Regions from separate parts of the Erwinia sp. LJJL01 genome, predicted to be linked through region 3. Evidence: riboswitches for the same ligand, from Rfam matches in the RefSeq annotation. Region 3 holds a riboswitch; each other region holds the start of a gene.
What was found. Region 3 has a riboswitch for thiamine pyrophosphate ahead of ACLI4M_RS18495 (TenA family protein). Riboswitches for the same ligand answer to the same signal wherever they lie in the genome.
Positions count from the first base shown of each region.

Region 1: linked by a shared signal. The riboswitch ahead of thiM (hydroxyethylthiazole kinase) and the one ahead of ACLI4M_RS18495 (TenA family protein) in region 3 are both predicted to bind thiamine pyrophosphate.
Region 2: linked by a shared signal. The riboswitch ahead of thiC (phosphomethylpyrimidine synthase ThiC) and the one ahead of ACLI4M_RS18495 (TenA family protein) in region 3 are both predicted to bind thiamine pyrophosphate.

Region 1 is NZ_CP178576.1:158,708-168,825, reverse strand. It holds gene apbC (iron-sulfur cluster carrier protein ApbC) at 1-716, shown strand, start outside; gene ACLI4M_RS01660 (hypothetical protein) at 772-1,020, opposite strand; gene ACLI4M_RS01655 (GNAT family N-acetyltransferase) at 1,131-1,556, opposite strand; gene ACLI4M_RS01650 (AzlD domain-containing protein) at 1,650-1,973, opposite strand; gene ACLI4M_RS01645 (AzlC family ABC transporter permease) at 1,973-2,635, opposite strand; gene ACLI4M_RS01640 (helix-turn-helix domain-containing protein) at 2,739-3,287, shown strand; gene ACLI4M_RS01635 (carbonic anhydrase) at 3,296-4,027, opposite strand; TPP riboswitch at 4,223-4,321, shown strand; gene thiM (hydroxyethylthiazole kinase) at 4,356-5,147, shown strand; gene thiD (bifunctional hydroxymethylpyrimidine kinase/phosphomethylpyrimidine kinase) at 5,144-5,944, shown strand; gene fbaB (class I fructose-bisphosphate aldolase) at 6,099-7,151, shown strand; gene ACLI4M_RS01615 (GntR family transcriptional regulator) at 7,297-7,977, opposite strand; gene ACLI4M_RS01610 (mannitol dehydrogenase family protein) at 8,069-9,532, opposite strand; gene ACLI4M_RS01605 (MFS transporter) at 9,576-10,118, opposite strand, start outside.
Region 2 is NZ_CP178576.1:2,187,631-2,197,748, forward strand. It holds gene ACLI4M_RS10990 (DUF1127 domain-containing protein) at 1-178, opposite strand, end outside; gene ACLI4M_RS10995 (PLP-dependent aminotransferase family protein) at 357-1,829, shown strand; gene thiH (2-iminoacetate synthase ThiH) at 1,958-3,085, opposite strand; gene ACLI4M_RS11005 (thiazole synthase) at 3,082-3,858, opposite strand; gene thiS (sulfur carrier protein ThiS) at 3,860-4,060, opposite strand; gene ACLI4M_RS11015 (HesA/MoeB/ThiF family protein) at 4,057-4,806, opposite strand; gene thiE (thiamine phosphate synthase) at 4,799-5,443, opposite strand; gene thiC (phosphomethylpyrimidine synthase ThiC) at 5,440-7,374, opposite strand; TPP riboswitch at 7,461-7,561, opposite strand; gene ACLI4M_RS11030 (Rsd/AlgQ family anti-sigma factor) at 7,700-8,206, opposite strand; gene nudC (NAD(+) diphosphatase) at 8,279-9,055, shown strand; gene ACLI4M_RS11040 (bactofilin family protein) at 9,315-10,028, shown strand.
Region 3 is NZ_CP178576.1:3,727,732-3,737,849, reverse strand. It holds gene phnC (phosphonate ABC transporter ATP-binding protein) at 1-118, opposite strand, end outside; gene ACLI4M_RS18500 (methyl-accepting chemotaxis protein) at 313-1,635, shown strand; gene ACLI4M_RS18495 (TenA family protein) at 1,632-2,270, opposite strand; TPP riboswitch at 2,305-2,419, opposite strand; gene ACLI4M_RS18490 (c-type cytochrome) at 2,657-3,973, shown strand; gene ACLI4M_RS18485 (c-type cytochrome) at 4,003-4,362, shown strand; gene ACLI4M_RS18480 (FAD-binding oxidoreductase) at 4,382-5,869, shown strand; gene phnN (ribose 1,5-bisphosphokinase) at 5,842-6,411, opposite strand; gene phnM (alpha-D-ribose 1-methylphosphonate 5-triphosphate diphosphatase) at 6,411-7,547, opposite strand; gene phnL (phosphonate C-P lyase system protein PhnL) at 7,544-8,248, opposite strand; gene phnK (phosphonate C-P lyase system protein PhnK) at 8,310-9,068, opposite strand; gene ACLI4M_RS18455 (alpha-D-ribose 1-methylphosphonate 5-phosphate C-P-lyase PhnJ) at 9,065-9,907, opposite strand; gene ACLI4M_RS18450 (carbon-phosphorus lyase complex subunit PhnI) at 9,900-10,118, opposite strand, start outside.

The DNA.
Region 1 (10,118 bases), 1.2 Mb from region 3:
TGGCCGCGGAAGGGGCGAAAGTGGGTTTGCTGGATGCGGATATCTACGGCCCGTCGATCCCGGACATGCTGGGCGTGGAAGATCAGCGCCCGACCTCACCGGACGGCACGCATATGGCGCCGATCGTGGCGCACGGCCTGGCAACCAACTCGATTGGCTACCTGGTCAGCGAAGATAACGCCATGGTGTGGCGCGGCCCGATGGCCAGCAAGGCGCTGATGCAGCTGCTGAATGAAACGCTGTGGCCGGAGCTGGATTACCTGATCCTCGATATGCCGCCAGGCACCGGAGACATCCAGCTGACGCTGGCGCAGAACGTGCCGGTGACCGGGGCGATAGTGGTCACCACACCGCAGGATATTGCGCTGTTGGATGCGCGCAAGGGCATTGTGATGTTCGAGAAGGTCAACGTTCCGGTACTGGGCGTGGTGGAAAATATGAGCATGCATATCTGTAGCCAGTGCGGCCATCATGAACCGATCTTTGGCACCGGCGGGGCGGAGAAGCTGGCGGCGCAGTATCACACCCGGCTGCTGAGTCAGATGCCGCTGCACATCAGCCTGCGCGAAGACCTCGATGCTGGTGAGCCAACCGTGGTGCGCCGACCGGACAGTGAGTTTACGCGCCTTTACCGCCAGCTGGCGAACGCCGTGGCGGCCCAGCTTTACTGGCAGGGCGACGTTATCCCGCAGGATATCGCCTTCCGCGCGCTGTAATTCTCTATCTTTGTAGGGGGCCGACCTTTATTCTGGTCGGCCTGTTTAAGATATTTCACACTAAACGCACGTGCCGCTGCTGGAAGCCATCCACCATCGAATAATCAAAATCGATTTTCCCGCCGTCAAACAGCTGGTTAATCAGGGTAAAGTCATTATCCGGCGTCACGTTGCAGCGGTGGTTGAGCAGGGTGTCCTGGATAGTAAAGGCCTTGTCGCCACGCGCAATGCGCTTCAGATATTGCAGCATCTCATAAGCGTTTTTGCTTACGCCCGCCTGTTCGTGAAGAGGTCTGTTGGTCATCGTCGGTTCTGGCGCCATTCTTAGAGCTAAAACCGCATTATAGTCGGTTGTGTTCGACAGGCGGCAAGCCGATTTTATATTTCAGTGCAGGTGTGATGCTGCGGTGGCGGCTATTTCAGCACGTAGTGCATTAACAGGTATTCACCCTGGTCGCTCTCGCCCTGCGCCACTACCCGCCAGCCGTGCTTTTTATAGAAGCTCTGCGCCTGTAAGTTTTCCGCCAGGCACTTGAGCGCCCCGGTAGAGGTAAAGCTGTTCTGTACCGCCTGCAACAGCGCGCTGCCCGCGCCGCTGCCCTGCCAGGCCGGGTCAATAAACAGGCTGTGCAAAAAGTTATCGTTATCCAGCACCGCGGCAAAACCCACGCGGTGCCCGTCCTCTTCTGCCACCAGCACGCGCTCGCCGAGCGTCACGCGGTCAAAATCCTCTAACTGCCATTCGGCGTCGTCCAGCCAGGTCCAGTTCGCCTTGCGCGAGGCGAGAAACAGCGTGCGCAAAAAGGGGCGGTCAGCTTCGGTAAACGGACGAATATTCATGATGAAACTCCTGCAGCAAAACGCCGTGTGGCAACGGCGCAGAGTTTATCGCAAAACAGCCGTTTCTGAAGAAGAAAAAGCGCGTAAAGGCGGTTAGCTGACCCCGGCATAACGCAGCAGGGCGGTGACCAGCGCCGCCGCGAAGATCACGACGATCAGCGGCGCCTTACGCCAGGCCAGCAGCACGGCCACGGCCACCCCAGCCACGCGGGCAATCCCGGCAAAATGTACCCCTTCATAGAAGGTATTCGCCAGGGCAACGGCAAACAGCAGCGTGGTGGCGGCATCGGAGAGCAGCGTGCGCGCATTTTCTGACAGCGCCATGCGGTTACCGAGTTTTGCTCCGGCAAAACGCATCAGCCAGGTGCCGAGCGCCAGAATCGCGATACCGCTGATGATCAAAGAGTGAGCGGGCATTATTTCCTCCTCGCCAGCAGGCCGGCCATCGACAGCAGCACCGGTAAGCCGACCGGAGTAAACGGCACTGCCAGCAGCGACAGCGCCGCGCCACAGGAGGCGCGCGTCAGGGTGGTACGAGACTTAAACGCCGGGATCACCAGCGCCAGCAGGATCGCCGGGAACACGGCATCCAGCCCAATCACGCTGGTATCGGGCAGCAGGGTGCCAATCAGGCTGCCGATCAGCGCCCCAAGCGGCCAGACGATCGCCACCCCTAGCCCGCACAGCCAGAATGCGGCCTTACGCTGCTGCGGCGTGGACTGCGACAGGCCAAATACCACGCTTTCGTCATTCATAATATGGCAGCCAAGCAGCGCGGAGAGGCGTGAACCGACCAGGTCGCGCACCGCAATGCCAAACGGAAAATGGCGGGCATTGACCAGCAGCCCGGCGGCGGCGGCGGCTAACGGATTGCCGCCGCTGGCAATAATGGCGATAAACATAAACTCTGACGCCCCGGCCAGCACAAACAGCGAGGAGAACAGCGGCACCCACAGCGGAAAACCGTAAGCCGTTGCCAGAGAACCGTAGGAAACACCCACCACGCCAACGGCAAGGCAGATCAGGTAGATCGCCTTACGCGTGGCGGGCGTCAGCGAGGAAAAATTGTGGCTAAACATGCTTTTCTAACCCTATCGAACGAAACTGCCATTATAATGAACGCATTAGAATAGGTTATCAAGACGAACGTTTCGTTCGTTTTAACGAACTGTGAGGTAAGGCATGACCCAGCCAATCGCCCTGATTGCCCAAAGCCTGGTGCGCGAGCGGACGCGCGCAGGGCTGTCGCTGGCCGAAGTCGCCCGGCGGGCAGAGATCGCTAAATCCACGCTGTCGCAGCTGGAGGCGGGTAACGGCAATCCCAGCCTGGAAACGCTGTGGGCGCTGTGCGTGGCGCTGAATATCCCGTTTGCTAAACTGCTGGAGCCGGAGAGCAATAAGACTCAGGTGGTACGGCGTGGAGAGGGAAGTAAAGTGGTGGCCGAGCGCGGCAACTATGAGGCCATTCTGCTGGCCAGCTGTCCGCCGGGCGCGCGGCGGGATATCTATCTGCTGATCACCCAGCCTGGCGAGGAACGCCTCTCACAGCCCCATATTCCCGGCTCTGTTGAGCATATTATCATCACCCAGGGGCGGGCGCTGGTGGGGCTGAAAGAGTCGCCGGAAGAGTTATTCCCCGGCGATTACATCTGCTATCCCGGCGATCGCCCGCATATCTTCAAGGCGCTGGAGCCGGATACGCTGGCGCTGCTGGTGGCGGAGCAGGGATAGAAAAGCCTTTACTCGACTACCATACGGCCATTCAGCGGCTGCACCGGGCGATTGTTGCTCTGTGCCAGCGCTTTCTGGAACTGCGCCAGCTGTGCTGCGGACAAGGTGACCGGCTTTTTCATCACCAGCCAGCGCAAGCCCTCTGTGCAAGGTGGTGTGGTCAGCGAGCCGCTGAAACGGTAGTAGTGTAGATCGGTCGGGAACAGGGGTTTCAGGTCATAACGCTCATCCAGCTTCACACTCTGGTTTAACTTAGCCGGAATGCGCTTAAGGATGGGATTGAGAGCACTGTTTTCCGCACCCACTTCAAACATCACCGCAACTACCGCCAGTGAACCACTGGCATCCGCATGCACAAAGTGCACCTCCAGCGGATAGCGCTTGCCGTTGATCAGGTTTTCGCTCGGCGCATGGAAGTGGTACTGGCGCAGCCTAAACATCCTGTTATCCAGCTTGAAATCATCTTCATCATCCACGGTGACCTGTAAGGTATGGCCGTTATTCACCAGGCTTTCCGCCTCAGAGTGATAATCCATTTCTAGCGCGGGAAGATTCGCTTTAGTGACAAAGCGGATATCAATGGGTGACTGAAACTGACCAATTTTACAGGTGGCGAACTTTTCGCTCAGATTCCCCCAGTTTTCTGGTCCAGCCTGGCCTTCATAGGTCCAGTGCGGCGCTGTCTCTGCACTGGCTGATGCAGACAGGGCGAGTAGTGTTGCGGCAATAAAAAGTTTCATTTCTGTCTCTATTATTTGGATGTATTTGCGGTGTTGGCACGGTTAAAGAGGTGGGATTATGGGCGTTGCGCAACCTGTCACCTACGAGATGCGTCTGGTATTCGGATGCATGACAAATGGGTTTACAAGATAGCGCCATCCCCCGTATTCTGTGGATTCGCTACCAGCGCAATGAATTCTAAAATTTAACGATTTATCAATGACTCGGGGTGCCCGACCTAACCGTCCGGCTGAGAAAAACCCGCATAACCTGAACTGGATAATGCCAGCGTAGGGAAGTCAGATGCCCGACCGGCATCGCCTTCTTGATCGCCGGTTGGGAGTAATCATGATCCAACCTCAAAGCCTCAGCCACGCCGACGTGGCCCACTCTCTGGCGCTGTTTCGCCAAAAATCACCGTTAATCCACTGTATGACCAATGACGTGGTGCAAACCTTTACCGCCAACGTGCTGCTGGCGCTGGGGTCCTCCCCGGCGATGGTGATCGACCCGGATGAAGCCGCGCAGTTCAGCGCCATCGCCGATGCCTTACTGGTCAACGTCGGCACGCTAACGCATTCGCGCAGTGACGCGATGCGTGCGGCGATCGGCGCTGCGAATGGCGCCGGACACGCCTGGACGCTGGACCCGGTGGCGGTCGGCGCGCTGGATTTCCGCAGTGAATTCTGTCAGCAGCTGCTGGCGAGCAGGCCCGCCGCGATTCGCGGTAATGCTTCCGAAATCATGGCGCTGGCAAAACAGGCGGTCAGCGGGCGTGGCGTCGACAGCCTGCATCCGTCGGATGCAGCGTTACAGGCCGCCGAAACCCTAGCGCTTGCCAGCGGCGCGGTGATTGCGGTAACCGGCGAGGTCGATTTTGTTACCGACGGGCGGCGCACGCTAAGCGTGAGCGGCGGTTCGCCATTGATGACTCGCGTGGTGGGTACCGGCTGTGCACTGTCGGCTGTGGTGGCCGGGTTTGCCGCGCTGCCGGGCGACCGTCTGGTGAATGTCGCCAGTGCCTGCCGCGTGGTATCGCTGGCTGGCGAGCGTGCTGCCGCGCAGGTGAAGGGGCCGGGCAGCTTTATCCCGGCGTTTCTCGATGCCCTGTACCAACTCAATCCGGAGGCGCTGGTATGAAACGTATCAACGCCATGACTATTGCCGGTACCGACCCGAGCGGCGGGGCGGGTATTCAAGCCGATCTTAAGGCGTTCTCCGCGCTGGGCGCTTACGGCACCAGCGTGATCACCGCGCTGGTGGCGCAAAACACCACCGGGGTGCAGTCGGTGTATCGCATTGAGCCGGATTTTGTCGCCGCGCAGCTGGATTCGGTGCTGTCCGACGTGCGCATCGACACCATTAAAATCGGCATGCTGGCGGAAAGTGCCATCGTCGACGTGGTGGCCGATCGCCTGAAGGGTGCCAGCGCACCGTGGGTGGTGCTGGATACGGTGATGCTGGCGAAAAGCGGCGATCCGCTGCTCTCGGTGGAGGCCGTTGCCACGCTACGCGAACGCCTGCTGCCGCAGGTATCGTTGATCACCCCAAACCTGCCTGAAGCTGCGGCTCTGTTACAGTGCCAGCCCGCGCGCAACGAAACCGAGATGCGCGCACAAGGGCGGGCGCTGCTGGCGCTCGGCTGCCAGGCTGTGCTGATGAAGGGCGGCCACCTCAGCGAAGAGGAGAGCCCTGACTGGCTGTTAACCCGCGAGTTAGAACAGCGCTTCACCGCACCGCGTATTAACACGCGCAACACCCACGGCACCGGCTGCACGCTCTCGGCGGCGCTGGCAGCGCTGCGTCCGCGCCATGATAACTGGGTAACGACGGTGCAGGCCGCCAAGCAGTGGCTGCAGGGGGCGCTGGAGCAGGCTGACTCGCTGGAAGTCGGCCACGGGCACGGCCCGGTGCACCATTTCCATCAGTGGTGGTAGCGCGCACCCCCTCACGCTTTTTAGTGCGGATCCTTCTGAAAAATGGAGTCAGCAATTTGCCTTAATGGACGTTTTAGGTTCACCCTGTTGAGGTCAGTCAGTCTGACCCGCGGGCCGCTTCGCTGCGGCCTCCACAACTTTGACAGGAGTTACCATGACGGACATCGTACAGTTACTGGGCAAAGAAGCAGACTCTCTTTTGCAACATCGCTGCATGACTATTCCAGCGGACAGCCTCTATCTCCCGGGCGCGGATTATGTTGATCGGGTGATGGTGGATAATAACCGCCCGCCAGCGGTACTGCGCAATATGCAAACCCTGTACAACACCGGACGTTTAGCCGGGACAGGTTACCTCTCTATCCTGCCAGTCGATCAGGGCGTTGAGCACTCTGCGGGGGCCTCCTTCGCCGCCAATCCCCTCTATTTTGATCCGAAAAATATCGTGGAGCTGGCGATTGAAGCCGGATGCAACTGCGTGGCGTCCACCTATGGCGTGCTGGCGTCGGTATCGCGCCGCTATGCCCACCGCATTCCGTTTATGGTCAAGCTGAACCACAACGAAACCCTGAGCTACCCCACGCAGTACGACCAGACCCTGTACGCCAGCGTCGAGCAGGCGTTCAACCTCGGTGCGGTGGCGGTCGGTGCCACGATTTATTTCGGTTCTGAGCAGTCGCGTCGCCAGATTGAGGAGATCTCCGCCGCGTTTGAACGGGCGCATGAGCTGGGGATGGTCACCGTGCTGTGGGCCTACCTGCGTAACGATGCTTTCAAGAAGGATGGGGTGGATTACCACGCCAGCGCCGATCTGACCGGGCAGGCCAACCATCTGGCCGCCACCATCGGGGCGGATATCGTTAAGCAGAAGATGGCGGAGAATAACGGCGGCTACCAGGCGCTGAAGTTCGGTCATACCGACGAGCGCGTCTACAGCAATCTGACCAGTGATAATCCTATCGATCTGGTGCGTTATCAGCTGGCGAACTGCTATATGGGCCGCGCCGGGCTGATTAACTCCGGTGGCGCAGCAGCGGGGGAGACGGATACCGCCGAATCGGTGCGTACCGCGGTGATCAACAAACGTGCGGGTGGTATGGGGTTAATCCTTGGCCGCAAGGCGTTTAAGAAGTCGATGAGAGAGGGCGTGGCGCTGATTAATTCGGTGCAGGATGTGTATCTGGCGAAGAACGTGACTATCGCCTGAGGTAAAACGGGCTGACCGAAAAAGAGGGTCAGCCCCTACAAAATTCCGTAGGGGTCGACCATTTTTTCCGGTCGACCCGTGTTGAAGGTTTGCATCAGCCGTGAGCAAAAAGGGCTGACCGAAAAAGAGGGTCAGCCCCTACGCGTTACAGCGCTTCAAACCACTCGCTGTTCTGCTCGGCAATTGGGGTGATGGAGAAGATCATCTCCTGCAAATGACGGCGCAGCGCGCTTTCGGCGGCGTCGGCATCTTTCGCGCGCAGCGCCTGATAAATCAGCTGGTGCTGCTCAATCAGGCTTTCGGGCGGGGAGACTTTGCTCAGCGTCAGGAAGCGCACGCGGTCCATAGTGGCTTTAATATTTTCCACCGTTTCCCACGCCAGCTCACAGTGAATACTTTGTGCAATCAGGCGATGAAACTCATCGTCCAGCAGCAGGAACGCCTGGCTGTCATGGCGCTCTGCCGCCAGTCTTTGCAGCTGCAGATTGTGCTCCAGCGCCGCCAGTCCGTCTGCGCTCGCTTCAACGGCCGCCCGCCGCACGACTGCGACTTCCACCGCCTCACGAATAAATCGCCCATCGGCCACGCGCTGCGCGGAGATTTTACGCACGAAGGTGCCACGCTGCGGCAGTACCTGCACCAGTCCGGCTTCCGCCAGCTTGATAAAGGCTTCACGCACCGGCTGGCGCGAGACGTTGAAGCGCGCAGACACCTCTTTTTCCGACAGTAGCGAACCGGGGTGAATGGCACAGGTGACGATCTCCTGGCGCAAAAAGCGGTAGATCTGCTGGTTGACCGGTTCACTGGCGGTGATGGTATAAGACATTCGGCAACTTCCTTTTGCGGCAGGCTCAGCAGCCTGCCTGCGAGCGACGGGAAAGCACCAGTCTAATCAGCATGGCGTTAGTGCGCTAGCGTTAAACGTCAGCAACCAGCTGATGCACCGTCAGTTTGGCACCCTGGCTGAGCAGCTGCTGGTAAAAATGGTTGACCCGGCTGACAAACTGCGCGCTGGCGGGTAAATCTTCACCAAATACGTTAGTCATCGCCAGTAACGCACTCACGCGCTCCTGACCTTCGCTGCTCGATGCCACACGCTGCGCCAGATCGTCACGCAGCGGATCGTTAATCGCAATCGGCTCTCCCCGTTCGTTTTTGCCCGCGACATAGCGGATCCAGCCCGCCACGCCAAGCGCCAGCAGGTCAAAGTTGCTGCCGTTGGCGAGGTGCCAGCGAATACTGTCCAGCCAGCGCTGTGGCAGCTTCTGACTGCCGTCGTTGGCAATCTGCGCGGTGCGGTGCTTAATTGCGCGGTTGCTGTAGCGGGCTATCAGGGAATCGGCGTAGGCCGTCAGGTCCACGCCCTGAGTGCGCAGCGTCGGCGCCTGCTGGTCGAGCATCAGCTGGCGTGCGGCCTGTTTAAATTTGGCATCGGCCATACAGTCGCTGATATGTTCATAGCCCGCCAGATTGCCGAGGTAAGCGAGAAAAGAGTGGCTGCCGTTCAGCATGCGCAGCTTCATCTCTTCGAACGGCAGTACGTCGGTAACCAGCTCTGCTCCAGCCAGCTCCCAGGCCGGGCGCCCACTGACAAAATTATCCTCAATCACCCATTGGAAAAAGGGTTCACAGGCCACGGCTACCGGGTCTTCGCAGCCCAGCTTATTGTGCAGGGCGCGGTGAGTGTCATCCGTCATCGCCGGAACGATACGGTCAACCATGGTCGACGGGAAAGTCAGGTTCTGCGCAATCCAGTCGGCCAGTTCGGGCTGCTGCTGGCGGGCCAGTGCGCTGATAACCTGGCGCGTGACGTGGCCGTTTTCTGGCATATTGTCACAGGACATCACGCTGAAAGGAGCCAGCCCCAGCTCGCGGCGGCGGCGGATGGCGGCAAGAATAATGCCCGGCAGCGATTCAGGCGCATCCGGATGGGCCAGATCGTGCACGATAGCCGGGTGTTCAAGGTTCAGCTTGCCGCTGGCCGGATGATGGCAGTAGCCTTTTTCCGTCACGGTCATCGAAACAATCGCCACATCCGGCTGGCACAGTGCATCCAGTACCGCACTGATGCCGTCGGACTGGCCGTGCAGAGCGGCGGTCACCACGCCAATGACCCGCAGATTGAGGCGGTCATCGGCCATCTCTGCCACGCTGTAGCACAGCTGCTGCTGGCGCAGAGCCTGAATCAGCTCGCCGCTGTTGAGATTGATTTCACAATAGCCCCAGTCGCTGCTCTGCTCGGCGGCGAGGCGGTCACTGCATACCGCCTGATGAGCGCGGTGGAAAGCACCAAAACCGATATGTACCATGCGGGTGCGCAGGGCCTTGCGGTCATACTGCGGGCGCTGTACGTCTTGCGGAAGCTTATCGAGGGAGAGCATAAAACATCCTTAGTTTAGGGCGGGTTATCCCCGCCCGCAGGGGTCACACTGAAACCGGGGTGTTATGGGTTTTCGGCGGTTTAATCACCAGCAGTACCAGCAGCGCGCCCAGCGCGGCCACGCAGCCGGCGAGGATAAAGGCGCTGTCAAACTTGCCGGTGTGCTGCACGATATAGCCGGTGACAATCGGGCCAACGATACCGGACAGGCTGCCAATCAGATGGATAAAACCACTGATACTGCCGACGCGGCTCTTGTGCACCACGTCCTGAATAATCGCCCAGTAAATGGCCCCGGTGATATACAGGAAGAAGATGGAAACCGACATCAGGCCAACCGCCGACGTTACCTCTTTTACCGTACCCGCCAGGCCGACACAAATCGCCGCTGCCATTAACGAGACCACCAGCACAATTTTGCGGGAAAGCAGTAACTTACCGGTGACTTTAAAGATCTTGTCTGAAATGATCCCACCCAGCGCCAGGCCGACGAAACCGACAATCCACGGGATCATGGTGGTGATGCTCATCGCCTTAATATCCAGCCCGTGCGCCTGTACCAGATAGGCCGGGAACCAGCTCAGGAA
Region 2 (10,118 bases), 1.5 Mb from region 3:
GGACATCCTCGCAGGTCAGCCCGATATCTTTCAGCTGCGCAGCGCTCAGCCTTGATAAAATCTGTCGGGTGCAGGCGCGCAGTCGGCGTGCCTGCCAGCGTCGATAAGGCACAATAAAGATCGCTTTAATCAGTGCCCAGCTAAAAGGTTTCACTGCTCTGTTTGCTTCAAACTCCATTATTGCCCCCTCATCAATCCCGTTGTCTGACTGCTATTTTGTCTGTAATGTGATTCAGGATACAGATGCAAAAAACACATTTAATTGACATACAGAATGGGCAAAATTGGCTCTGAATGGTGATTTTCGCCGCCATCTGTACTGGTTTCTGGCGAAGTGATGGGCGAGGTAGGATACGATGACGCGTTATCAACATCTGGCAGAACTGCTGGCCCAGCGTATTGAGCAGGGGTTGTATCAGTCGGGGGAGAGGCTGCCGTCTGTGCGGGCGCTAAGTGCCGAGCACGGCGTCAGTATCAGCACCGTGCAGCAGGCTTACTACCTGCTGGAAGAAAAGCAGCTGATTACCCCGCAGCCGCGTTCCGGCTACTTCGTCACGCCGCGTAAGGCAGCACCGCCGTTGCCACCCATTACCCGTCCGGTACAGCGCCCGGTAGAGATTACCCAGTGGGATACCGTGATGGAGCTGCTTAATGCGCGGCTGGATAATGACGTTCTACAGTTAGGCAGCGGCACGCCAAATATCGACCCGCCAACGCTGAAGCCCCTGTGGAAAATCATCAGCCGCCTTGGGCAGCAGCAGGATCCGCGGCTGCTGAACTATGACAACCTGTATGGCGTGGCCGAGCTGCGTGAACAGATCGCCCGCCTGATGATTGACAGTGGCTGTCAGCTGGTGGCCGATGACGTGATTATCACCACCGGCTGTCATGAAGCACTGTCGGTTTCAATCCGTGCTATCTGTCAGGCTGGCGATATTGTTGCCGTTGAATCTCCGGCGTTTCACGGCACCATGCAAACTCTGCGCGGTTTCGGGATCCGCGCCATTGAGATCCCCACCGATTCCGTCAGCGGTATCAGCCTTGAAGCGCTGGAACTGGCCTTCGAGCAGTGGCCGATCAAAGCGGTAGTGGTGGTACCCAACTGCAATAATCCGCTGGGTTTTGTCATGCCAACCGCGCGTAAACAGGCGCTGCTGTCGCTGGCGCAGCGCTTCGATATCGCGATCATCGAAGATGATGTGTATGGCGAACTGGCGTTTGACTATCCCCGGCCAATAACTATCAAGTCGCTGGATACAGATGGCCGCGTGCTGCTGTGCAGCTCCTTTTCAAAAACGCTGGCACCCGGACTGCGGGTCGGCTGGGTCGTACCGGGGCGCTATTTCGACCGCGTACTGCATATGAAATATATCAGCACCGGCTCGACCGCCACCCAGACGCAGATGGCAGTGGCGGCATTTATTCGTCAGGGCCATTACCAGCCGCATCTGCGGCGGATGCGCAGCTTTTATCAGCGTAACCTGGAGACGTTTACCCGCCGGGTGCGGCACCATTTTCCCTGCGGGATCTGCGTGACGCGCCCGCAGGGCGGTTTTCTTATCTGGGTAGAGCTGCCGGAACCCTTTGATGCCTGGCAACTCAATCAGGATCTGCGCGCTTCCGGCGTTCAGGTCGCGATTGGTTCACTGTTCTCGGCCTCCGGTAAATATCGAAACTGCCTGCGCCTCAGCTATGCCCAGGCTTTCAGTGAACAGATTGAAAAAGCGCTGGAGATACTCGGCGCAGCGGTTGAGCGGGCGATGCTAAGCTGCCTGCCGGCGATGGAGGTGAAGGAAGAGGGCAGGGTCAGCGAGAAGGAACACAGCTGACCCTGGCGGGCGGCGTGAAGGCTGCCCACGCCGCCACTATAGCGCCCGTGCCGCGGGATAAAAGGCCGTGATTTCAACGTTGCGTAACGTCTTCACCGCTTTTCGACGCGGTTGCAGTGGGCGACATTTTATTGCGCGGCGCGCCCCAAATAACCATCCCAGTCTTTCCAGACCGGCTGTAGCCCGGCACGCGCCAGCGCTTCGGCCACCTGCTGCGGAGTGCGCGCATCGTGCGGGGCGAACTGCTCCAGCTCCGGTCGGTTATCGGCGTAGCCGCCCGGCTGCGTTTTCGAAAAGGCGCTGACGCTGTTGATCGCCAGCGGCACCACGCTGTCGCGAAACTGCGGGGATTCCCGCGTCGACAGCGAAAGCTCCACCTCCGGTGCGAACAGGCGGAACGCGCAAATCACCTGCACCAGCTGCGCTTCATCCATCATCGACGCCGGTTCAATGCCGCCCGCGCACGGGCGCAGCCGCGGGAAGGAGATAGAGTAGCGCGTCTGCCAGTAGTGCTGCTGTAGCCACAGCAGATGCTCCGCCAGCATAAAGCAGTCGGTGCGCCAGCTGTCCGACAGCCCAATCAGCGCGCCGAGGCCGATCTTGTCGATCCCCGCCCTGCCTAAACGATCCTGAGTCTCCAGCCGGTAGAAAAAGTCCTGTTTGTTACCCTTAAGATGATGCTGACTATAAACCGCCGGGTGGTAGGTTTCCTGATATACCAGTACCCCGTCAAGGCCCAGCGTTTTCAGCTCGGCATAGTCAGGCTCGTCCAGCGGTTGCACCTCCATCATCAGTGAACTGAAGCGCTGACGAATGGCGGGAAAGTGCTGGCGGAAATAGTCCATGCCGACTTTGGTCTGATGCTCGCCGGTGACCAGCAGCAGGTGATCGAAGCCCATGGCGCGGATCGCCTCGCACTCGCGGACGATCTCTTCGCCGTTCAGCGTCTTACGCTTAATGCGGTTGCTCATCGAGAAGCCGCAGTAGGTGCAGTCATTGGCGCACAGATTAGAGAGATAGAGCGGAACATAGAAGCTGACGGTGTTGCCAAAACGCTGGCGCGTCAGGCGCTGGGCCTTCTGCGCCATCGGCTCAATATAGGCGGCAGCAGCGGGGGAGAGCAGCGCCATCAGGTCTTCGCGGTTCATTTTGGCCGCGTTCAGAGCGCGTTCGACATCGGCGGCTTTTTTGCCGTTGATGCGCATGCGGATATCGTCCCAGTCGAGGGTTTCCCACTGCGATATAAAACTTTTCATGCGCCTGCTCCGGCTGAGAGAAACGCGGTCAGCGGGCTGCTGGCCACCGCCTGCGCCGCGATGCCGCCCAGGCCACTGCGCCGCGCCAGATCACCGGCTTCTACCGCCAGCTTAAAGGCGCGCGCCATCTGCACCGGATCTTGTGCGACCGCAATGGCGGTATTCACCAGCACGGCATCCGCCCCCAGTTCCAGCGCTTCGCTGGCGTGGCTCGGCGCGCCAATTCCGGCATCAATCACCACTGGCACACTGGCCTGTTCAATGATGATGGCCAGGAAATCACGGCTTTTCAGCCCCATATTGCTACCAATCGGCGCGCCGAGCGGCATCACTGCCGCACAGCCCACCTCTTCGAGCCGCTTGCAGAGTACCGGGTCGGCACCGCAGTAGGGCAGCACCACAAAACCCTCTTTAACCAGCTGTTCCGCGGCCTTTAGCGTTTCAATCGGGTCCGGCAGCAGGTAGCGCACGTCGGGGTGGATCTCGAGCTTCAGCCAGTGTGTGCCCAGCGCCTCACGCGCCAGGCGGGCGGCAAAAATGGCCTCTTCAGCGGTTTTTGCCCCGGAGGTGTTCGGTAAAAGCTGCACACCGAGCTGCTGCAACGGCAGCAGAATGCCGTCATCGCCGCCGCGCAGGTCTATCCGCTTCATTGCCATCGTCACCAGCTGCGAGCCGGAAGCGCGGATCGCTTCCAGCATCAGCGCCGGGCTGGCAAACTTTCCGGTGCCGGTGAACAGGCGTGATGAGAACGTTTTATCTGCGATCTGTAACATATTAACCTCCGGCGATGGCCTGAAAAATAACCAGTTCATCGCCCTCCTGTAAGCGGACGAGCGGCCAGCGCTCGCGTGGCACGATAGCCTGATTCAGCGCCAGCGCGGTGCCGGGCTGGTGGCGCTGCAGCTGTTGCAGCAGGTCGTTCAGCGTTTCATCCCCACCCAGCGTCAGGCTTTCATCATTCACCATCACCTTCATGCTGCGACCCCGCATACCGGGCAGCCAGAGCTGCGCGTCAGTACGAGGGTGCGCCAGGTCTGCTGGCGGCCATCGAACAGGCGCAGCTTGCCGTCGAGCGGTGAGGTTTCCCCGGCCAGCATCTTCAGGGCTTCCAGCGCCTGCAGCGTGCCGACGGTGCCAACCACCGGGCCAAGCACCCCAGCGGTGCGGCAGTTGCGCTGCGGTTCGCTGTCATCCGGCCACAGGCAGCAGTAGCAACCGTGGGCAAACGGCGGCGTCAGGACCAGCAGCTGACCGCCAAAGCCAACCGCGCTGCCGCTGATCAGCGCCGTATTGCTGGCAATACAGGCGGCATTCACCGCATGGCGGGTTGGCATGTTGTCGCTGCAGTCGAGCACCAGATCAACGCTGCTCATCAGCCCCGCCAGCGAATCGGCATCCAGCCGCTGGCTGAGGGCAATCGCCTCTATCTGCGGATTCAGCGCCAGCAGGTGATTTTTCGCCAGCTCCGCCTTTGGCTGCCCGGTTTCGCTGCTGCGGTAGAGGATCTGGCGCTGCAGGTTACTTATGTGCAGCTGGTCATCATCGGCCAGTAGCAGCTTGCCGACGCCTGCTGCCGCCAGATAGAGTGCAGCGGGAGCACCCAGCCCGCCGAGACCGACAATCAGCACGCTGGCTGCCTGGAGCTTCTCCTGGGCATCCAGCCCAAACTCTTCCAGCAGCAGCTGGCGGCTGTAGCGCAAAAAATCCTGGTCGCTAAGCATGAGGCGCGCCCTCAGGCTCCGCGAGGTCGAGCAGCCGGCGCGTGGCGTCACGCCAGTCGGCGGCCTGGGTGATTGCGCTAACGACGGCAATACTGCCGACGCCGGTCGCCAGCACCTGAGGCGCACGCGCCAGGCTGATCCCGCCGATCGCCACCGTGGAAATACCGCGCAGCCGCTGAATATGGCGCGTCAGCTCTTCCAGCCCCTGCGGATTGGACGGCATCTCCTTGGTCTGCGTTGGGAAGACGTGGCCCAGCGCGATATAGGAAGGGCGCTCGGCCAGCGCCCGATCCAGCTCGCTATCATCGTGGGTGGAGAGGCCCAGCCGCAGCCCGGCAGCATGAATGGCATCCAGGTCGGCGACATCAAGATCTTCCTGCCCGAGGTGCACGCCATACGCCTGATATTTGATCGCCAGCCGCCAGTAATCGTTAATAAACAGCCGCGCCTGGTAGCGCTTGCCGAGGGCGATCGCTTCGGCAATCTGCTGTTCTACGGCTTCATCCGCACGGTCTTTAATGCGCAGCTGGATAGTGCGGACGCCCGCCTCCAGCAGGCGCGCAATCCATTCCACGGTATCGACAACCGGGTAAAGGCCCAGGCGGGCGGCGGTTGCGGGAAAGGCTTCACGGCTCATATTTTTTCCTCTGATTTCAGGGCATCGGCGCGGTGGTAAAGCTCAGCGCCACGGTGGCGAAACTCTTCTGACATCTGCGCCATACCGACTTCGATCGGCTGCGCTTCAGCCTGCTGGCGTGCGGCGTATTCGCGTACTTCTTGGGTGATTTTCATCGAACAGAATTTTGGCCCGCACATTGAGCAGAAGTGCGCGACCTTACCGGATTCCTGCGGCAGGGTTTCATCGTGGTAGCTGCGTGCGGTATGCGGATCGAGCGCGAGGTTAAACTGATCTTCCCAGCGGAATTCGAAGCGCGCTTTGGACATGGCGTTATCGCGGATCTGCGCGCCGGGATGGCCCTTAGCGAGATCGGCGGCGTGCGCGGCGATTTTGTAGGTGATTAACCCCTGTTTGACATCTTCCTTGTTTGGCAGGCCGAGGTGCTCTTTTGGCGTGACGTAGCAGAGCATCGCGCAGCCAAACCAGCCGATCATCGCGGCACCAATGCCGGAGGTGAAGTGGTCATAACCGGGGGCAATATCGGTGGTCAGCGGGCCGAGCGTGTAGAACGGCGCTTCGTGGCAGTGCTCCAGCTGTTCGGTCATATTGACGCGGATCATCTGCATCGGGACATGACCTGGCCCTTCGATCATCACCTGTACGTCATACTCCCAGGCAATTTTGGTCAGTTCCCCGAGCGTGCGCAGCTCTGCAAACTGTGCTTCATCGTTGGCATCCTGAATTGAGCCGGGGCGCAGACCATCCCCGAGCGACAGCGATACATCGTAGGCCGCGCAGATCTCGCAGATTTCACGAAAATGCTGATACAGAAAACTTTCCTGATGATGTGACAGGCACCACTTCGCCATAATCGAACCGCCGCGTGACACAATGCCGGTCAGGCGTTTGGCGGTCATTGGAACGTAGCGCAGCAGCACGCCAGCATGAATGGTGAAGTAGTCGACGCCCTGTTCCGCCTGCTCCAGCAGGGTATCGCGGAAAATTTCCCAGTTGAGATCTTCCGCCACGCCGTTAACTTTCTCCAGCGCCTGATAGATGGGGACGGTACCAATCGGCAGCGGGCTGTTACGCAGGATCCATTCGCGGGTCTCGTGAATGTAGCGCCCGGTGGAGAGGTCCATCACCGTATCTGCCCCCCAGCGCGCCGACCACACCAGTTTTTCTACCTCCTCTTCGATAGAGGAGCTGACCGCCGAGTTGCCGATATTGGCGTTAATTTTCACCAGGAAATTGCGCCCGATAATCATCGGCTCCGATTCCGGATGGTTGATATTCGCCGGGATGATTGCCCGACCGCTGGCCACCTCCTGGCGCACAAATTCGGCGCTGATATCCTGCGGCAGCTGCGCGCCAAAGCTGTGACCCGGATGCTGTTGGCGCAGCACCTCGCTACGAATGCGCTCGCGGCCCATGTTTTCACGGATGGCGATAAACTCCATTTCCGGGGTAATGATCCCCCGCCGTGCATAGTGCATCTGCGTGACGCAGCGCCCCTTTAGCGCCCGACGCGGGCGTGGAAGGTGATCAAACCGCAGGTGATCCAGCCCCTCATCGGCCAGGCGCTGCTGGGTCCAGGCGGAGCTAAGCTCTGTGACCTCCTGAGAATCGCCACGCTCGGCAATCCAGTTCAGGCGCAGCTTGCTGAGCCCGGCACGCACATCCACCGTTGCCTGCGGGTCGCCGTATGGCCCGGCGGTGTCGTAGACCGGAATCGGCTCGTTGGCTTCGAGTTCAGGGTTATCCTTACTGCCGCCTGACACTGTCGGGCTGAGCTGGATCGCGCGCATCGGCACGCGGATATCGGCACGGGAGCCGGTCAGATAGATACGTTCAGAGTTAGGGAAAGCAGTGCCCTGCAGCGAGTCAATAAACTGCTGTGCGGCGGCGCGTTGTTCACGACGATGGGTTTTTTTAGTAGCAATAGACATAGCAAGTTCCTGTTTCATCGGGAAGTTTGCTTGCCTGGAGGCGGGAGTAATAAGAACGATACGGAAATACGCATCCGTAGCGTAATAACAGATTTACTCTTGTTCCCTTCGCAGGTACTAACCTGATCAGGTTCCGCGGATCCCGAATTAACGGTCTCAGCCCCTTAGGGCACTCCGACAAGATATCGATTGGTTTTCTGGTTACTACGCCAGAATTCCCAATCTCGAATTGACAATACGTAGGGGCGAGGCATGCCTCGCCCTAACCCCTCAAGCATAAAGGGGCTTTTTGCAAACTACAAGAGGATCACATTCTGATAACGTTTCAGGCAGGGCGTGCAAGGGAAGATTGATTGGCAGCAGGTTGAATATCAGAGCCTTTTTCTAAAGCCAGTTTGATGAATTTATCCTCCAGCGTAAATCGCGCCTCCAGGGCTTCACCAACGGTAGAGAGGGCTTGCTGAAATTCCAGGCAGTTATCATGGTCGATAGCCGTTTCCAGATACGAGTCATAGACCTTCATGATCTGTTCGGTATTCGCCTGGAGTGATGGGTAGATCAGCGCGGCTTTTGCCAGCTGCTCAGTCCCATCCATCTCTTGAATAAAACGTTCATAAACGGTGAAATGCCCGGTGGAGAGGTAATCCACAAGGTTCTGGCAAAAGGTATCCAGCGCATTTTCATCAAGCGTAGTCATCGATTCCTTGTTAGGCTTGATGCCAACCATCTGGTAATACGCGACCAGCAACTGCTTACGCGCGTGCAGACAAAAATCGACCAGTTCACTGCAACCGCCGACGCGCGCGGTGAGATTTTCTAACTGGTTAAGCATGTTCAACTCCGTGAGTGTTATTTTTAACGTCTGACCTCAATCCAGTTTAAAACTGAGGATGATGAAAAATTTATGGAACGTGAAATTTTAAGCGTAGACGCTGGCTGGTGGATTGTCAGCCAGGAACACAAAATTTGGTTACCAAAAGGCGAATTACCGTACGGTGGGGCCGTTGAACTGGACCTTGTGGGATCGACAGGATCGATAATTGGTGAGTGGCAGGGTGAACCGGTATGGCTGATCCGTGCCACCCGACCGCAGGAGATGGGATCGTTACGTCAGCTGCTGGATCAGGAGAGTGGCCTGTTCCAACTCGTCGGGCGCGGTATTCAGCTGGCGGAGTTTTACCGCTCGCACCGCTGGTGCGGCTACTGCGGCCATGAAATGCACCACAGCAAAACAGAGTGGGCCTGCCTGTGCAGCCACTGTCGCCAACGCTACTATCCGCAGATTGCGCCGTGCATCATCGTGGCAATCCGCCGTGGCGAAGAGATCCTGCTGGCGCAACATACCCGCCATCGTAACGGCATCTATACCGTGCTGGCCGGATTTGTCGAAGTGGGGGAAACCCTGGAGCAGACCGTGGCGCGTGAAGTGATGGAAGAGAGCGGGATCAAAGTGAAAAACCTGCGCTATGTCTCCTCCCAGCCCTGGCCGTTCCCGCAGTCGCTAATGATGGCGTTTATGGCCGACTACGACAGCGGGGAGATAGTCATCGACCCGAAAGAGCTGCTCGACGCGGGCTGGTATCGCTTTGATGCGCTGCCGCAGCTACCGCCGGCAGGAACCGTGGCACGCCGCCTGATCGAAGATACCGTCGCCTTGTGCCGGGCAGAAGCAGAATCCTGATCACCCCGTTGCTTTATTTCTGCAATAAATTCAAATATTATCGGGCTCAAGGATGAGCCTGCAAATAAATAAGAAAAATCCATAATTAAAAGCGGTTAAACAATACAGCCTCACGTTATTGGATTTTTTTATTTTTATTGGTTTATTTTTTCCAGAAAGTACGTGAATTGTGATACGGCGATTATTCTGCTGAAGATTAACACGTGCCGGGAGCATAAGGATGATGTGTGGGAAAACAGACTGTATTATCAGGTCAGACATGAAAAAAAATTGGCCGCTGTGGGGGGTTTGGATATTCTGGGGATGTGCGATCGTCGCCTTTGCGCTGTCTCAGAAAAGAATCATGTACCTCCTGGCTATCGCCGCAGGACTCTGTATTTTATTTTTATTTATCTTATCTTTGCACAAAAAAAGGATGGTTGCTCACGTGCTTAATTTCTCCAAAAAAGACCGCGATGCAGGCGTAGGTAAAAATGCTCCTGCCCTGAATACTGAACCCGCTAAAGCCGCTACTAGTGAACGTCATGACGACCTGATGATTAAAGAAACGACTATTTCACTCGGCTCGGTATTGCGGGGGGAAATAACCAATGAAAATAATATTACGGTTAATGGTACGGTCGAAGGAAACATTACCAGCCAGAAAATCACGCAGATTGGTAAAGAGGGAAGCGTTGTCGGCACGGTGAAATCCGCAAAGCTCGTCATTAACGGTTTAATTAAGGGAAGCTGCCACGCGGGAAGCGTCACTATTATGTCCCGTGGCCGGGTAGAGGGGGAGATCTACACGAACGAGCTGGCTATTGAAAAAGGGGGGGCCTTTATTGGTATGTCTCATCAGGTTGAAGATGAGATGTCACTAGCCAATAAGAGAGAGAAAAGGCCGACTGAGGCCAGCCATAAAGCCCCTGCTGCGCTGGCTGCCGTTGAAGATAATCCTCTGAGCTCCCAGGCGTTAACCCTCACAAAGTAAGCTGATAACCTGCCTTAACCCTTTGGCTGCACCAAGATTGCACGACTACAGTAGGGGGGAGGCTCTCTTTGCGGTGCATTTTACTGCGCA
Region 3 (10,118 bases):
CAGGATTCTGCGTGCCGTAGGACTTGCCAAGGCCACTCACCGCCAGCACTTTCGGGCGGAGCGCCGTTTGCGGAACCGTATGCTGCGTGGGGGCAATTTTTAACAGTGCCTGTGCCATATTTTTTACCGTATCGGGTTAGCGCTTTTGCTTGTGCGCCCTATTAACCATGTGGCGGATGAAGGTTTAATGACGCGGGAGTGATGAAAACATGACAGGGCCAAAAAAGGCCTGCAAAGCGCACGCATTGACTGAATCTTTAACGCGTCGCGCCGATAATCCTGACGAGACCCAATCTAATAATAAGGTTCACCATGTTTTCTACTATTGCATCAGGAATCACGTCACGCCTTGCGTGGCAGAAACGCTCACACTCTTCTGCCACGCTCGACTCGTTAAACGACTCTATCGCCATGATTGAATTCATGGCCGATGGCACCATTATCACCGCAAATGCCCTGTTTCTGGAGAAGATGGGTTATAAATCAGATGAGATAGTTGGCCAGCATCACAGCATGTTCTGTACGCCGGATCTGCTGCGGTCGCGCCAGTATCAGCAGTTCTGGATGCGCCTGAATCGGGGGGAAAGCTTCAGCGATAAGTTTCTGCGCGTGGCGAAAGACAATCGACCGGTGTGGCTCGAAGCCAACTATGTTCCGGTGCGGGATCGTCACGGTCGCGTGTTCAAAATCGTCAAGCTCGCTACCGACATTACCTCACGCATTATCGACGCCCAGGAGCAGCGGGCAATGACCAATGCGATTGAACGCTCGATGGCGGTGATTGCCTTTAACCTGAAGGGTGAAGTGCTGAAAGCCAACGACAACTTTCTCAAAACCATGGGATATCGCGCCAGCGAAGTTATCGGCACGCACCACAGCCAGTTCTGCTCTGCCGAGCTGCGCAGCAGCCCGGATTACACACTGTTCTGGCAGAAGCTTAACCGCGGTGAGTTTATTTCCGGCCAGTTCCAGCGTGTGAATAAGCAAGGTGCCACTATCTGGCTGCGCGCCACCTATAACCCGGTGTTCGATGACAGCGGTGAGCTGTATAAAGTGGTGAAATTCGCCACCGACGTCACCGCCCAGGTGGAGAAAAACCAGCTGGAGCGCGATGCCGCCCAGCAGGCTTATCAAACCGCCCTGCAAACCAGCGAGAGCAGCATGCGCGGCGCCAGCGTCATTGCCAACAGCGTGCAGACCATGAACGAGCTGGCGGGTGAACTGCACGGCATTTCCGGTGATATCACCGGGCTGGGCGACTCCTCGGACAGTATCGGGCAGATTGTCAGCAGCATTCGCCGCATCGCCGACCAGACCAACCTGCTGGCACTCAATGCGGCGGTAGAGGCCGCGCGCGCAGGCACGCACGGCCGCAGCTTTGCCGTGGTCGCCAATGAAGTGCGCACGCTGGCGCAAAACATCAATCGCGCCACCAGCGAAATCGAACAGAGGGTGCAGCAGAATCACCTGCTGGCGAGCAAGGCGCAGAAAGGCATCACCTCAAATCTGCAGCGTGCCGACCGCGGCCTGGCGCTGGTGCAGGAAGCCGGCGGCGTGATTGCCGATATCCGCGACAGCTCCGACGACGTCGTTCGCGCCATTGGCCACGTCACCGAAGCGTTAAAAAGCGATTAGGCGTAAGCCGCGTCGAAAAATGCCAGCTCCAGCGTGACTGCGCGCTGGAAAAACGCCTCGCACTGCGCACGCTGGGCTGGCCCGACGCGATCGAGTTCACGCCGCAGGAAAGCCACGAATTCGCGGAAGTCGGGGTTATCGTGCAGCGTAATCCACTCGGCATGAACAAAACTCGTTGGCAGCGGCTGTGGTGCCTGCGCGGCCCAGTCAAGGTAGAGCCATTCGGCGACGTTAAGCACGGTGAGGATCGCCGCATAGCTGCGGGTTTCCGCCGCTTCCAGCATCAGTGCCTTAAACCCGGCGGTGGGTGCGCTATCGGGCGTGTTGTGACGCTGCGCCGCGCTGACGTCCAGCGCGTCGAAAGCGCGCAGGAAATAGGTATTCTCCTCGGAGGAGACCATTCCAGCGCAGCGGCCAAAGCGCAGCCGCGCGTCAACGCTGTCGGCGCTGGCAATAGCGGCACCGACTAAGGTGAGAAAGCTGTCGAGAAAACGGTGATCCTGAACCAGGTAGGTGATCATCACCTGGCGGTCGACGGTGCCATGATACAGCTCGTGCACAAAGCGATGCGAGACGGCCTGTGACCAGCGTGGCTGGCTTAAACTGCGCAGTGTTTCGGTAAAACGTTCGGTCATCGGGTAGTCCTTGAGGAAAGACTACCGGCAAAAGTCAGGTAAATTGCCCCATCCCTTCGCCGGCATTATCCGGATCAGGTGTTAAGGGTCATCGCGCCGCTTGCGCTTGCGATTTCTCAGCCCGTTGCCGGGCTCCCCCTGGAGCCTGAACTAATACAACAATTCTTCCGGCGAGTCACGAAAATAGCACAATCGTACATTTTCCAGGCACATTGTGGCTAACCCGACGGCGCAACAGCGAATAATCTTTACGGGCAAAAAACAGCGGCCTACTCCGCCTCATCTGGTAGCCAGGTTTGTCATTATTAAGGAAGATTATGTGCAGAAAAAACAGGATGTTGACTGCCGGTCGCCGAGAATTAGTCAGTCAGGGCCGCTGGTATAAAATGGGTTGGAAAGAGATCGCGATTGCGCTGCCATTGACGCTGATCGTTATTGCCTGGGGTATCACCCTTGTCATTCCGCCCCCCCAAACTGCTGCAGTAAAGCAGTCCATCAGCGCAACGCCTGAACTGATCCAGCGCGGTGCTTATCTGGCTCGCGTGGGTGACTGTGTAGCCTGCCATAGCCAGCCAGGTAAGCCCCCTTTCAGCGGTGGCGCGCCTATCCCCTCACCGATTGGCGGCATGGTGCCGCCAAATATCACCCCGGATAAACAGTTTGGCATCGGCACCCTGAGCTATGCTGATTTTGACAACGCCGTCAGACAGGGTATTCGCAAGGATGGCACCACACTCTACCCGGCGATGCCCTGGCCTTCTTACCGTCGTATTTCCCACCACGATATGCAGGCGCTCTACGCTTATTTCATCCACGGCATTGACGCTGTGCCTTGCGCCAGCGCGAAAAATAGCATCCCCTGGCCATTATCGTTGCGCTGGCCAGTGACATGGTGGCGCTGGCTGTTTGCGCCAAAAACGGGGCCAGTCCCACAGAATGCGCCAGAAGATCCGGTAAAACTGGGTGCCTATTATGTTGAGGGATTAGGACATTGCGGAGCCTGCCATACACCACGGGCAGCCACCTTACAGGAAGTCGCTTATGACGACAGCGATCGCCATTACCTGTCCGGTGCGCAGGTTATTGACGGCTATGCGGCCCCTTCGTTACGTGCAGAGCTGCGCAGCGGGCTGGGAAACTGGCAGCGGGATGAACTGGTTGAGCTGTTAAAGACCGGCGTTACGGACAACGCGGCAACCTTTGGCCCGATGTCTGATGTGGTGAGCCACTCAACCCAATATATGACTCAGCCGGATCTTCAGGCGATGGCTGACTATCTGCGCTCATTGTCCCCCGCGATTCAACAACCTCAACTTTTCTATAGTACCCGCACTTTTACGGCATTTAGCCGTGGGGATCTGTCAAAAGCGGGTGCGGAAGTCTATTTAAAAAACTGCTCAGGGTGTCATTTAACTAACGGCCTTGGCTACCGTAAAAAATTCCCCGCACTGGCTGTTAATTCTGCGGTTAACTCGGCAGATCCGGCAGGGTTAATCAGCATTGTTCTGAACGGCGCGACTCAGCCTGCAAGCGCATCGCCCGGCCCTTATTATTCGATGCCGGGTTTTGCCGGCAGATTAAACGACCGACAGATTGCCGACGTACTGAGCTTTATTCGTTCATCCTGGGGCAATCAGTCGGCAGCGGTCCCAGAAACGGCCGTATCCGTATTGCGTAAACAACTCCCCGCTGCGCAACCCTGAATCAGGATTATCGCGAAAAAGGAACTTTTATGAGAGTCAGAATAACCCGCCAGCTTAACTGCCTGCTGTTTGCCGCCCTTACCGCCGCCACTTTATCCGCAGAAGCCCACCTGACTGACAGTGATATGACTTACCCCGCCGGGACGATTGAACAGCTGGCCAAAGCCAGTGGTTGCATGAGCTGCCATGGACCCGGCGGTATCAGTCAGTCGCCGCAATGGCCAAATCTGGCCGGCCAAAAGGCACCTTATCTGGAGAGTCAACTCCAGGCATTTCGCGCCGGCCGCCGTAAAAACGGAATGATGGAAAACATTAGCCAAAATCTGACTGCGGAAGATATGAAACGGCTGGCGAACTATTTCAGCAAGTTGCCTGTTAATAATCACTGATGGTTAAGCTGAGGATGGTATGAACAATCATTCACTTTTGCGCCGCCGCCTGATTAAAGCGTTAACGGCATTGAGCGTGATATTGCCGGGATGGATCCGCCCCGCAGCGGGCTTTGCCAGAGAGAGCAAAACGCTGCTGCTGCAGTCATTCAAAGGCGTGTTGGTATGGCAGACCGATCCAGAGTGGTTACGCTGGTTCTGGGCAATGACCTGGTACAGTAAAAAGCCGCAGCGTTTCCCCGCGCTTATCGCCCAGCCGCAGGACAGTGACGATCTTAAGCTGCTGCTGGGCTGGGCAGCTCAGTCCGGGCATCAGGTTGCACTGCGCAGTTCCGGCCACAACATCACTCTGGCACCGTTACGCCATAATGCCGTCACCGTCGATTTATCATTATTCAGCGCTATCGCCATTGATGCCGGGGCCAAAACGGCCTGGGCAGGTCCGGGCGTGTTCAGCCAGCAGCTTAATCAGGCTACCTTCCAGTACGGGCTGGTTTTCCCCGGCGCGCACACGGGTTTTGTCGCGCTGGGTGGCTTCCTGTTGGGGGGCGGAATGGGCTGGAACATGCCGGCTTATGGTATGGGCTGTGCCTCCGTGCTGGCGGCAGAGCTGATGCTGGCAGACGGCCGTATCGTCACCACCTCTGCGACAGAAAATCCCGATTTATACTGGGCGATGCGCGGCGTGGGGCCCGGTTTTTTTGCCGTGGTGCTGCGCTATAAGCTGCAGCTACACCCGGCACCGGCCGCCGTGATGAACACCTTCTATTTTCCACTGGAAAAGCTGCGTCCGGCGCTGGAAGAGATTCTGAGGCTGTTACCCGCAAATAACCAGCGTTCAGAAATTCTTGGTGCTCTGGGCAAGTTTTCCCCTGCTGGTACTCCCCCGGCAGAACAGCGCTGGCACTATGTTCTGAACGTTGTCTCCTTTGGCGAGAACCTCAGTTCCGCCACTGAGGTGGCTGAAATTTTTAACCACAGCAGATTGCCCCAGATCTGCTCATTACAAAGTACTCACAACCGCACCCTTAACTACCTGGAGCTGTTCGACGCGCTGGGTGCCACTGACGCTTACAGCACCAGCCGCACCAGTGAAAGCGCATTTTTTACTGAGCATCCTGAGGAAGTGCTGCCGGTTATCGCGCAGCTGCTGGAACAGGAGGCGCCCGACTCACGCTCGTTCGGATTTTCAGTCATTGATACCAACCCTACCGTGCCAGAACCCTGCAGTTTTACCTGGTGGGCCCCCCACTACGTTTCATGGTATCTGATTGGTGAAAACCAGCAGGAGATCGCCGCTAACCAGCGGCTGATGAAAAAAATGAATGCCGCGGTTAAGCCCTGGGTCAGCGGCTACTACATCAACGAAACAGACCTCTCGCTGGCACCGGAACTGGCACAGCTCTGCTTTTCCGAACAAAAGTGGCAGCGGCTCAATGAACTGAGAGCCGCCTGGGATCCGCATAATCTGTTTTTCGGCTACGTCAGCGACGATCCAGAGCGCTGATGGCCAGGGTTATCACCATCCAGCAGGCATAACAGCCCCTGCAATGTCCTGCCCGGCTCACCGTCGTTGTTCAGCGTCAGGCAGCCTGCGCCAACCGGCTCCGCGGCCCGGCGCAGGCGCTGCGCGATCTCCGCTTCATCTTCGCGCCCGCGCAGCCGCAGGCGCGCCGCCAGCACGTCGGGCGACACCTGCAAACAGACCGCCAGCAGCCGCTCGCCGTAGCGCTGCTGCGCGGCGGCCAGATGCAGCCGCGAACCGTTAACCACCACGTCCAGCCCGCTTGCCAGCCACTGGTCGATCTCGATACCCAGCGCGTAGTAAAACTGGTGCGCCTGCCAGTCGAGGGCAAACAGACCATACTCGCGCCGCCGCATAAACTCATGCTCGCTGAGGGCGACGTGATTCTCGCCCCCTGCCGTCGCGCTGCGGGTAATATAGCGATGCGCCACGACCACCTGCGGCGGCGCACACTCGCGCAGCGCCAGCAGCAGGCTGTCCTTGCCGGATCCGGATGGCCCCATCAGCCAGATCAGCCGCCCCATCAGAACACCGTCCGCCCCTGCGCCCAAACGCTTTTCACATACACCTGCTCGCGATGCTGGCGCACCAGCACCATATCCGCACGCTTGCCTTCGGCGATGACTCCGCGATCGTGCAGGCCAATGGACTGGGCCGGATTGCGCGTGACCAGCGCAACGGCCGCAGGCAGCGCAATGCCGTTCTGCTCATCGCGGGCAATGCGGAACGCGGCATCCAGCAGGCTGCCGGGGTAATAGTCGGAGGAGAGAATATCCAGCAGCCCGAGGGAAGCCAGTTCCGCCGCCGAGACGTTGCCGGAGTGCGAGCCGCCGCGCACGATGTTCGGCGCGCCCATCAGCACCTGCAAACCCATCTCATGGGAAGCGCGTGCCGCTTCGACCGTGGTCGGGAATTCGGCGATGGTACTGCCCACCCCTTTCGACTCCACCACGTGTTGGTCAGTCGCGTCGTCGTGGCTGGCCAGCGGAATATGGTACTGGCGGCACCATGCGGCGATCGCTTCACGGTTCGGCTGCGACCAGCGGGCGGCCAGGCGCAGCTGATCGGCCTGATATTGATCCAGCTGCGCATCGCTGAGCTGGTACTTGCCGCCAAAGTAGGTGCGCCAGGCGTCGAGTGACACATACTGACGCTGGCCCGGCGAATGGTCCATCAGCGACACCAGCGACAGCGCCGGGTTACACATCAGCTGCTCGAACAGCGGCAGCGTGGAGTCGTGAGGCAGCTCGCAGCGCAGGTGCAGGCGGTGCTCGGCGCGGTTCAGGCCATGCTTCTGGCTGTGCCGTATCGCATCGATCATTTTGTTAAGATTTTCCATACGGTGGCCGCCGTCGCGCACGTCGCCCACGCCAATCGCATCCAGCACCGTGGTAATGCCGCTGGCAATAATCAGCGCGTCGTGGCCGCTCATCGCCGAGTGCGCCGGCCAGTCAACCTTGGGGCGCGGGGTAAAAAACTTGTCGAGATTATCCGTATGCAGCTCGACCATGCCCGGCATCAGCCAGCCGCCCTCGCCGTCAATCGCGCAGGGCAGCTGGCTTGGCGTATCGGAGAAGGCGGAGATGATGCCGTTCTCGCAGGCCAGCGATCCTGCCACGACTTCATTTTCCAGAATTAGCTTAACGTTGTTGATAATCATACGGCGTGCTCCACAGCAGCGGGTTGCATCACATGCAGACGGTCAGCGATGCGATCGCGCACCGCGTTATCATGAAAAATTCCGACGATGGCGGCACCGCGCTGGCGCGCCTGTTCAATCAGCCCGACCACCGCCGCACTGTTAACGCTGTCGAGCGAGGCGGTCGGCTCATCCAGCAGCAGGATCGGCGACTCGGCAATAAAGCCGCGCGCAATGTTAACGCGCTGCTGCTCACCGCCGGAGAAGGTTGACGGCGCCAGCGCCCACAGGCGTTGCGGTACGTTGAGGCGCCCCAGCAGATCGCTCGCGCGCGCGGCGCTCTCGGCACGATCCACGCCGCGCTCCAGCAGCGGCTGCATCACCACTTCCAGCGTGGAGATACGCGGGATGACGCGCAGAAACTGGCTGACCCAGCCCAGCGTATCGCGGCGGATGCTGAGGATCTGGCGCGCCGGGGCGCTGACCAGATCAACCCACTGCTGCTGATGATCCACCCAGATATGGCCGCTATCCGGCAGGTAGTTGGCATACAGCGAGCGCAGCAGGGTTGATTTGCCGCTGCCGGAATGGCCGTGCAGCACCACGCACTCCCCCGCCGCCACCTGCAGTGAGGCGTTGCGTAACACCGGCAGTTCCGCGCCGTGCTGGTTATGCATCACAAATGTTTTCGACAGATTTTCGACGCGCAGTTTCAGGTTCATAGTGATTCCCGTGCCTCCTGCCGGGGCGACCGGAAAAGAAGGTCGCCCCCTACAGGATGAATTATAAAATGGATGACACCAGCAGCTGGGTATACGGATGATGCGGATCGTCCAGCACCCGGTCGGTCAGGCCGCTCTCGACCACCGCGCCCTGCTTCATCACCAGCAGGCGATGCGCCAGCAGGCGGGCCACGCCGAGGTCGTGCGTGACAATCACCACCGCGAGATTCAAATCACGCACCAGGCTGCGCAGCAAATCGAGCAGGCGCGCCTGCACCGAAACATCCAGCCCACCGGTTGGCTCGTCCATAAACACCAGTTTAGGATGGGTCACCAGGTTGCGCGCAATCTGCAAACGCTGCTGCATACCGCCGGAGAAGGTGCCCGGCAGGTCATCAATACGCGCCAGTGGGATCTCCACGTCCTGCAGCCATTTGCCTGCGGTGTGGCGGATCTCACCATAATGACGCTGCCCCACCGCCATCAGGCGCTCGCCGATATTGCCCCCGGCAGAGACCTGCGCGCGCAGGCCGTCCATCGGGTATTGATGCACCACGCCCCACTCGGTGCGCAGCAGACGGCGGCGCTCGCTCTCGCTCATCGCGTAGAGATCCTGGCCCTGGTAGATAATCTCGCCCTGCTGCGGCGTCAGCCGCGCCGAGATGGCCTTCAGCAGCGTGGTTTTACCGGAGCCGGACTCGCCGACGATGCCTAATACTTCCCCCGGATAGAGCTCAAACGACACGTCGCTAAAGCCTTTGCCCGGCGCATAAAGATGGGTTAACTGATTGACCGCCAGCAGCGGAGATTCACGGTTCATGGCTGATTCTCTTGTTGCTGATGGCAGTAATCGGTATCCGAACAGACAAACATGCGCGTGCCGGCATCATCCATCACCACTTCATCCAGATAGCTGTCGCGCGAGCCGCACAGCGCGCAGGGTTCAGACCACTGCTGCACGCTGAACGGATGGTCGTCGAAATCGAGGCTCTCCACTTTGGTATACGGCGGCAGCGCGTAGATACGCTTTTCGCGCCCGGCGCCGAACAGCTGGAGCGCAGGCATCATATCCATCTTCGGGTTGTCGAATTTCGGGATTGGCGACGGGTCCATCACGTAGCGATCGTTGACCTTCACCGGGTAGGCGTAGGTGGTGGCGATATGGCCGTAGCGGGCGATATCTTCATACAGCTTCACCTGCATGATGCCGTACTCCTCCAGCGCGTGCATGGTGCGGGTTTCCGTCTCACGCGGTTCAATAAAGCGCAGCGGTTCCGGGATCGGCACCTGATAAATCAGGATTTGATCCTCGACCAGCGGCGTTTCCGGGATGCGGTGACGCGTCTGGATCAGCGTGGCATCCACGGTGCGCTCCGTGGTGGCTGCCCCGCTGACGCGCTGGAAGAAGCGGCGGATTGACACGGCGTTGGTGGTGTCGTCCGCGCCCTGGTCGATCACCTTCAGCACGTCATTTTCGCCAATCACGCTGGCGGTCAGCTGGATCCCGCCGGTGCCCCAGCCGTAAGGCATCGGCATTTCACGCCCGCCAAACGGCACCTGATAGCCGGGGATCGCCACCGCCTTGAGGATGGCGCGCCGGATGGTGCGCTTGCTCTGCTCATCAAGGTAGCCGGGGTTGTAACCGCTGAGTTCAGTCACGGTGTTTCTCCTGGTATTCAGCACGCAGGCGCTTGAGCAGTTCAAGCTCGGCCTGGAAATCAACGTAGTGGGGAAGTTTCAGGTGCGAGACAAAACCCGCTGCCTCGACGTTATCGGCGTGCGACAGCACAAACTCTTCGTCCTGCGCCGGGCTGGTAATGCGCTCGCCGTGCTCATCGGTTTGTAGCGCACGGTCCACCAGCGCCATCGC